Regions from separate parts of the Pseudovibrio sp. SCP20 genome, predicted to be linked through region 2. Evidence: predicted binding sites of a transcription regulator. Region 2 holds the regulator's gene; the other holds the start of a gene.
The links. The regulator LexA, encoded in region 2, represses DNA repair genes until DNA is damaged. The targets are predictions, from matches to a motif close to TGTTCNNNNTGTGTTCNG.
Positions count from the first base shown of each region.

Region 1: a site for LexA is predicted at 2,272-2,289, ahead of recA (recombinase RecA). Genes of this name have one in related genera too.

Region 1 is NZ_JBYMDH010000003.1:159,396-163,823, forward strand. It holds gene alaS (alanine--tRNA ligase) at 1-964, opposite strand, end outside; gene recA (recombinase RecA) at 1,155-2,219, opposite strand; gene AC3CB2_RS13425 (carbohydrate kinase family protein) at 2,523-3,446, shown strand; gene AC3CB2_RS13430 (pseudouridine-5'-phosphate glycosidase) at 3,479-4,393, shown strand.
Region 2 is NZ_JBYMDH010000001.1:1,520,548-1,524,975, reverse strand. It holds gene AC3CB2_RS06665 (ComEC/Rec2 family competence protein) at 1-1,655, shown strand, start outside; gene lexA (transcriptional repressor LexA) at 1,551-2,273, opposite strand; gene AC3CB2_RS06655 (molybdopterin molybdotransferase MoeA) at 2,537-3,751, opposite strand; gene moaC (cyclic pyranopterin monophosphate synthase MoaC) at 3,748-4,251, opposite strand; gene trpC (indole-3-glycerol phosphate synthase TrpC) at 4,311-4,428, opposite strand, start outside.

The sequences.
Region 1 (4,428 bases), on a different contig from region 2:
TGACCGGCTCTTTTGCACCAAGCAGGTTCGCGTGACGCATCGCGCGGCGCATGATGCGGCGCAGAACATAACCACGGCCTTCATTGGATGGCAGAACACCATCAGCAATCAGGAACGCCATGGAACGCAGGTGGTCAGCAATCACGCGGTGGCTTGCCTGTGCTTTGCCAGCAGCTTCAACACCGGTGAGGTGCTCAGAACTCGCGATCAGAGCCTTGAACAGGTCGATCTCGTAGTTGTTGTGCACGCCCTGCATGATCGCTGCAAAACGCTCAAGACCCATGCCGGTGTCGATGGACGGACGCGGCAGGTCGATGCGTTTATCAGCCAGCTGCTCATACTGCATGAACACCAGGTTCCAGATCTCGATGAAGCGATCACCATCTTCCTCAGGAGAACCAGGAGGGCCACCCCAGATCTGCTCGCCGTGATCGTAGAAAATCTCAGAGCAAGGACCACAAGGACCAGTATCACCCATCGCCCAGAAGTTGTCTGAGGTCGGAATGCGGATGATCTTCTCATCAGCAAAGCCAGTCAGCTTCTTCCAGATATTGAAGGCTTCATCATCCTCGGAATAAACAGTCACAAGCAGCTTATCAGCAGGCAGGCCGTATTCTTTGGTGATCAGGTTCCAGGCCAGCTCAATCGCGTTTTCCTTAAAGTAGTCACCAAAGGAAAAGTTGCCGAGCATTTCAAAGAACGTGTGGTGACGCGCAGTGTAGCCAACGTTGTCCAGATCGTTGTGCTTGCCGCCCGCACGAACACATTTTTGCGAAGATGTTGCACGCACGTAATCCCGCTTTTCCAAGCCGGTGAATACGTTTTTGAATGGCACCATACCCGCATTTGTAAACATCAATGTCGGATCATTGCGTGGCACCAATGGACTGGAAGGAACAACCTCGTGTCCGTTTTTTGCAAAGTAGTCGAGAAAAGCCGACCGAATTTCGTTGACGCCACTCATAGGTCTTGATGTCCGTCTCGTTTTCTAGTGGGCAGCTACTTCAACAATCACAGCCGCCAAATTGCAGGGTATGCGCATCCGGAAAGATGCAACAAAAAATTAGTATCTGCCGCGTTTTAGCCATCTGCGGCAAATCTGTCCATAAAACCCTACAAAAAAAGAGGCTGGATAAATCCAGCCCCTCTAAACTCTATTGGTTTTCCGCAGTTTTTTCCGGATCATCAATCGCTTCAGCAATCAAACCCGCATTCTGCCGGATCGCAAGTTCGATCTCTTCCGCCAGTTCAGGATTCTCTCGCAGGAAGGTTTTCGAGTTCTCACGCCCCTGCCCCAGCCTCTGACTGTTGTAGGAGAACCAGGCGCCGGACTTCTCAACAATCCCGCCTTTCACACCGAGATCCAGCAATTCACCCATCTTGGAGATGCCTTCACCATAGATGATGTCAAACTCAACCTGCTTGAATGGAGGCGCCAGCTTGTTCTTCACCACCTTCACGCGGGTCTGGTTACCAACGATTTCGTCACGATCCTTGATCGCACCGATACGACGGATGTCCAGACGTACAGAAGCGTAGAACTTCAGCGCGTTACCACCGGTTGTCGTCTCAGGAGAACCGAACATCACACCGATCTTCATACGGATCTGGTTGATGAAGATCACCATGGTGTTGGATTTGGAAATGGATGCGGTCAGTTTGCGCAGTGCCTGGCTCATCAAACGAGCCTGCAGGCCCGGAAGCGAATCGCCCATTTCGCCTTCAAGTTCAGCTTTTGGTGTCAGAGCTGCAACGGAGTCGATCACCAGCACGTCAATCGCGCCGGAACGAACCAGAGTGTCTGCGATCTCAAGCGCCTGCTCACCAGCGTCCGGCTGAGAAATAAGCAGGTCATCAATGTTCACACCAAGCTTGCGTGCATACACCGGGTCCAGTGCGTGCTCAGCGTCAACAAATGCGCAGATGCCGCCGTCGCGCTGCGCAGACGCCACAGTGTGAAGCGCCAGCGTGGTCTTACCGGAACTTTCAGGTCCGTAGACCTCAATGATACGTCCCTTAGGCAAACCGCCGATGCCCAGCGCGATATCCAGACTGAGAGAACCAGTCGAAACGCTCTGGATTTCTACGGCCTGTCCCTGGCCCATGCGCATAATGGAGCCTTTACCAAAGGCTCGTTCAATTTGGGAAAGCGCTGCATCCAGTGCTTTATTTTTGTCCATCTGATTGCCCTCAACAAGGCGAAGTGAAGTTTGTGCCATACGTTCTCATCCCTTATTTCACGATGGACGTGCAGTTTCAAAGTCAGTTATTTGTACTCACTTTGTTCCAACTTCGCAATACCTGATAACTAACTAATAAAAATGGATTAATTTCAATACGTTCTCCTATTGTTCAACATGTAGATAACTTTTCCTGACACCTGTTTGGAGGCACGCATCTGGAATCAAACCTCAAAAATGCACTTTTGATACATCACCCACAGTCTGTATTTGCTCGTAGCTTGCTTTGGCCAACCAACTTGCATATCAACGGTCTTTCGATGTCGGGAGGAAGAATTGGTTATGTCGTCTAAACAGGTCGGAGTAATCGGAGCAATCCATCTGGACAGGATTGCCCATGCAGATCGACCGTTCAAACCGGACACCTCAACACCAGGGAAAATTATGTCCCGCGCAGGAGGTGTTGGAGCCAACATTGCACGCGCCATGGCGCGGTTGGGCATGCAGCCGACAATGCATGGATGTCTGGGTGACGACGCCGACGGAGCGTTCCTCGCAAAAAGCCTGTCAGAATGTGGAATTAATACATCCAGCATCAAGACAGTAGCTGACGGAAGAACCGGATCATATCTGGCTCTTCACAACCCGGATGGCACACTGTTCTCAGCCATTTCGGACAGCGAGATTACCTCCAGAGTGAGTTTTTCAGAAGCAAATCCAATTCCGCAAGCACTGCTGAACTGCGATATATGGCTCTGTGAAACCAATCTGGAAGAAGAAACGCTTCTCACGCTCGCCAATTCCAAAGGGGATCGCCTTCTGGCCGCTGATACGGTCTCAATAGCTAAGGCACCTAAACTTCGTCCCCTTCTCTCCCAAATTGACATTCTTTTCACCAACACAGATGAAGCCACGGCCCTGCTGGATTGCGAGCCGGGGGAATTTTCCGCAGAAGAGCTGGCGCAACAGCTGGCTGAAAAAGGTATTCCCACCGTTCTGGTCAGCAACGCCAACAAGCCACTGGCTCTTCACTGTGCAGGCGGCACAAGTTCGCACACTCCATTTTCTGTTGTTCCCGTGGATGTCACCGGCGCCGGTGATGCCTTCATTGCTGGCTTTCTTTATGCAAGCTGCCTCAATGAAGACCCATTTTCAGCAGTAAAGAGCGGGCTTGCTTCTGCATCCATTACAGTGGAAGCGACCGGCGCCGCGCCGGAAACGCTTTCACCCCAATCGCTTAAAGCTCGTTTATTAGAACATGCCTAAGCACCAACAACATACGAAAGACTGGGAAAACCATGGGAAGTTCAATTAAAATCCATCATTCAAAAGAAGTTGCAGAAGCTCTCAGCAGCGGCGCTCCAATCGTTGCGCTGGAGTCCACAATCATTACCCATGGCATGCCGTACCCACAAAACGTTGAAACAGCACGCGAAGTTGAGCAGATCATCCGCGACGGCGGTGCAGTTCCTGCAACCATCGCAGTGCTCAACGGTGAACTCCACGTCGGCCTGGAAGACGAAACTCTGGACGAGCTGGCTAACGCCAAAGACGTGATGAAATGCTCCCGCGCGGACCTGTCCTTCGCAATGGCTCTGGGCAAGAACGGCTCCACCACAGTAGCAGCTACCATGATGGCAGCACACGCTGCTGGCATCCGTGTTTTCGCAACTGGCGGCATCGGCGGCGTACACAAAGGTGCTGAAACCACCTTCGACATCTCCGCAGATCTGGACGAACTGTCCCGCACCGCTGTTTGTGTTGTCTCCGCTGGCGCAAAAGCGCTGCTCGACATCCCAAAAACTCTGGAAGTTCTGGAAACCCGCGGTGTGCCAGTCATCGGCTTTGGCTGTGAAAACGTACCAGCATTCTGGTCCCGCGATTCCAAGATCAAAGCGCCTTACCGCCTGGATGATGCAAACGACATCTCCAAACTGATCAAATTCCGCGAAACGTTTGGCGATCACGGCGGCATGCTCGTAACCAACCCTGTTCCAGCTGAAGATGAAATCCCATCTGACGAAATGCAGGTGTTCATCGATGCGTCTATCAACGCAGCAGAAGAACAGAACATTACTGGCAAGGACGTAACACCATTCGTTCTGCAGGATATCTTCGAGCGCACAGCAGGCCGCAGTCTGGCAACCAACATTGCGCTGGTTAAGAACAACGCAAAGCTGGCAACAAAGATCGCGTGCGGTCTGACTGATTAAGTTTTTGCAGGCATCTGCCTCATAAGAATCCGGGT
Region 2 (4,428 bases):
GCACTGGATTTCTGCAGCATGTGGATACGATACGAAGCAGTATCGCTGGACGCATCCGGCGGGTGTTGGATTATTCGCCAGAAAGTGCTTTTGCTGTTGCTCTCCTTGTAGGTAAACGGGACTATCTGGCTTCCGCTGATAAAGACGCCCTGCGCAACGCCGGCCTCGCACATGTCCTCGCTATTTCCGGTATGCATATGGGGCTGGTGACCTCTCTGGTTTTCCTCGCGGCGCGGCTGGTTCTGTCTCTTAGTCAAAGCCTTGCTTTGAAGGGACATATTCACGTTTACGCTAGTATCGCCGCGTTGATTGCGGCAACGGTTTATCTCAGTTTGTCAGGGACTTCTGTCGCCACACAGCGGGCTTACATGATGGCGGTGCTGATCTTATGCGCTGGACTGCTTGGTCGCCGTGCGTTCAGCCTGCGCGGACTTGCTCTCGCCTGCCTCCTCCTTTTAAGCCTGCGTCCAGAGGAGATCTTATCCCCGGGCTTCCAAATGTCCTTCATCGCCGTCCTCGCATTGCTGACAGCTTACTCCTTTGGCAAAGACTGGCTTCGGGACGATCGGGAAACCTATGTTTTAAAAGGGAAATCTAGTGTTCTGCGCACTCTCAGAAAGCCCGCAAAGTGGCTTTTTGCCTGTGCAATGACCTCCCTGATCGCAGGCGCCGCAACCGCTCCAATTGCTGCAATGCACTTTGAGCAGATCGCACCCTATGGGGTGGTTGGTAACGTGCTGGCCATGCCGCTGGTGACCTTTGTGGTTATGCCCCTTGGCCTGCTTGCCCTGCTCACGATCCCACTTGGCGCTGATGCGTTCTTTCTGCAGGGCATGGAGGTGGGGTTATCTCTGGTGCTGAAGGCAGCCTACTGGGTGAGCGCGCTGAGTGATGGGCTCACCAATCTGGGTGTTGCCAGTGTCTCTGGTTACCTGTTGGTGATCCTTGCAAGTATCACACTCTGCATCATGCCGCTGCGTCTGAAATGGCTTTCCGTACCAGCATTTGCAGCGGGCCTCATAGGCTTTGTGGTGGAACAGCCACCTGATGTGATGATTGCCGATGCAGGTAAGCATATCGGGTTTTATGGTGAGGACGGGTCCTTCCGCCTCACATCTTCACGTATGTCGTTCGCTGCTGATAGCCTGCTGCGGGTAGGGGGATACTCTGCGAACTCCTTCAAAGAGCATAAAACGCGGGCAGCAGACCGTTCCTGTGATGAGGAGGGCTGTGTGTTGGCGTTATACCCGCACGGAGCGATGGGCGGTGGAGGGGAGCAAAGGCCGTCAGTCATTCTGGCGCAGTCGAAGGTGGAGGGCGTTCTGGAGGCTGATTGTCAGCTGGCATCCATCATAGTGACCCAAGCTCAAGCCCCTTTCAGCTGCAATGCTGAGCTGGTTTTGGATCAGAAGACTTTTGGAGAACGAGGCTCGGTTTACATCTGGTTGTCAGACCAAGCGGAAAACGGGCATAAAATAAAAAAAGTGCGCTGGGCATATGATGCTCAGCGCAGACCTTGGAATCCTAAATTGCCTATAGCAACCAGCGCTTTAATAGCGGCGGAAGAGCGCAATCATCTTGCCCTGAATGCGGACGCGCCCCGGGCCGAAGATGCGAGTTTCGTAGGCGGGGTTGGCCGCTTCAAGCGCGACTGAGGCACCTTTTTTGCGCAGGCGTTTCAGGGTTGCTTCCTCATCATCGATCAGCGCCACGACGATTTCACCGTTATCCGCAGTGTCGCCGCGTTTAATCAGCACTGTATCCCCGTCGAAGATGCCTGCGTCGATCATGGAGTCACCTTTGACTTCCAGCGCGTAGTGTTCACCGCGGCCCATCAGGTCTGCAGGCATTGCAATGGAATGGCTCTGATGCTGGATTGCTTCGATTGGTACACCCGCTGCAATGCGGCCCATCACCGGGATTTCCAGCGTTGGCACTTCGTCAGGAGACGGTGTGCGTGGTGGGGGCGGCGTGGCGACCTTCTTGCTCAGCGAGCCTTCAATGACCTCAGGCGCAAAGCCCTTTTCCTTGGCCGCAGGCTTCAGGCCGGGTGCAATGGATTCAGGCAGCTTGAGGATTTCCAGCGCTCGGGCTCTATTTGGCAGGCGGCGAATGAAGCCGCGCTCTTCCAGAGCTGTGATCAGCCGGTGAATGCCGGATTTGGAACGGAGGTCCAGCGCGTCCTTCATCTCATCGAAGGAGGGTGGAACACCTGCTTCCTTCAAGCGTTGATGGATGAACATCAAAAGCTCGTGTTGCTTCTGTGTAAGCATCTTTTATCCCCGTTCGCTCCTAAGCGCAGATTGAAAGTGAGCGGCCATACTCTCCGGTTCCGGAGATGACCATTCGTTGATTTGCATTCCCAACAAGCTGAAAGACTTCAACTTCTGCGATTGGGAGGACAAAACACGAACGTACTCTACCTGTTCTCATTGTGTTCTGCAATGGGTTTGTTGCGTTTAAGCCCTGCTAGAACTGGGGGAATTGGATTTTGATGGGTGAGTGGACAGGGGTTGTCCACTCTCGTCTTTCGGATTTAGCGTAGCTTGAGAAGCTCAACTTTTTCGCCTGCCGATGCAGCCGGTGCGTGTGGCGGGCGAACAATCAGAGCGTCTGCTTTGGTGAGCAGTGCAAGCATTGAGGAATCCTGCTTACCAAACGGCTCGGTTGTCAGATTGCCTTGCGCGTCGGTGCTCAGGCTGGCGCGCAGGTAGTCCTGACGCAGGTCGTTTGCAGGCAGGTCAGCGGTCAGCGTGGCTTTGGTAACGCCTTGATTTGCCAAAGCTACTGTGCGGCCCAGCATTTTGTCGAGGAGAGGTCCAAGGAAGAGGAGGGCGCAGACAAGACTTGATACCGGATTGCCCGGCAGGCCGAGGACTTTCATCGGGCCAAGAGCGCCTGCCATGAGTGGTTTGCCCGGACGCATGGCAATTCGCCAGAAGCCGAGCTCCATGCCTTCTGCTCCGAGCACGTCCTGAATGAGGTCGTGGTCGCCAACAGATGCGCCGCCGAGCGTGACCAGAACATCGGCTTTGGCCTCAATTGCCTGCTTGACGCGAGCTGTGATTTCTTCAGGCTGGTCCGGGGCGATGCCCAGCATCATTGGGATACCGCCGCAGTTTTTCACAAACTCTGCGATGCCGACCTGGTTGGAAGCGATGATTTGATTCGGGCCCGGTGTCTGACCCGGTTCAACAAGCTCGTCTCCGTTTGCGAGGATGGCGACAACCGGCTTCTTGCGCACCGGCAAACTTGCGTGGTTCATCGCGCCTGCAAGGGAAAGCTCGCGGAAGCCGAGTGGGGCGCCTGCTTTGAGGAGGATCTGGCCTTCTTGGAAGTCCAGTCCGGCAGGGCGGATGAACTTGCCAACAGTTACGCTCTCTTGGCAGAACAGGTTATCCCCGTCGCGGCGGGCATTTTCCTGCATCAGGATCGCATCCGCACCAGCTGGGACCGGTGCACCTGTGAAGATACGCAGGGCTTCGCCGTCTTGCAGTGTGCCGTCGAAGTTATGCCCGGCAGCGACTTCACCGATAACCTTTAGTGCGCGCTCAGGATCTTCTGTGTCAGCTGCTTTTACAGCATAACCATCCATTGCGGAGGCGGAGAACGGAGGTTGGGTCCGGGTTGCGGCAACATCTTGTGCCAACACGCGTTCGCCTGCTTCCAGAAGCGGTAAGCTTTCGCTTGCGGTTGGGTTTACGTCCTTGAGGAGGCGGTCGAGTGCTTCTTCGATGCTGATCAGGCTCATTTGGAGTTATCCTCCTCAGCCAGATAGTGACCGGACTTACCACCCTTTTTCTCCAGCAGGCGAATCTCACCAATCTCCATGGAACGATCAACGGCTTTGGCCATATCGTAGATCGTCAGGCACGCAACAGAAGCAGCTGTCAGCGCTTCCATCTCAATGCCAGTCTGACCAGAGACCTTTGCGAAGACTTCAATCTCAATGCCCGGCAGCTCCGGGTTTGGTGTGAAGTCCACCTGTACCTTGGAAAGAGCCAGCGGATGACACAACGGGATCAGCTCATGGGTGCGCTTGGCAGCCATGATGCCGGCGATGCGCGCCGTTGCCAGTACGTCGCCTTTCTTGGCATTGCCGGAAAGGATCATGTCCAGAGTCTCACGCTGCATCTTCACCTGACCGCCAGCGCGGGCGATGCGTGAGGTGACCTCTTTCTCCGAGATGTCGACCATATGAGCCGCACCACTGTCATCAAGGTGAGTGAGTTTTGGAGAAAGTTCTGACATTTTCTTGCCTCTGGACACAGTTTGTTCAGGTCATTGCCTTTTGCAGGCTGTTGATTTTCTTAGCGTTTAAGCAGCGCTTTGGTGGCGTTCTCTAAATCGTCCTGCCGCATCAGGCTTTCACCGATGAGGAAGGTGGAGATGCCGGATTTTTCCATGCGGGAAAGATCTTCGGGAGTA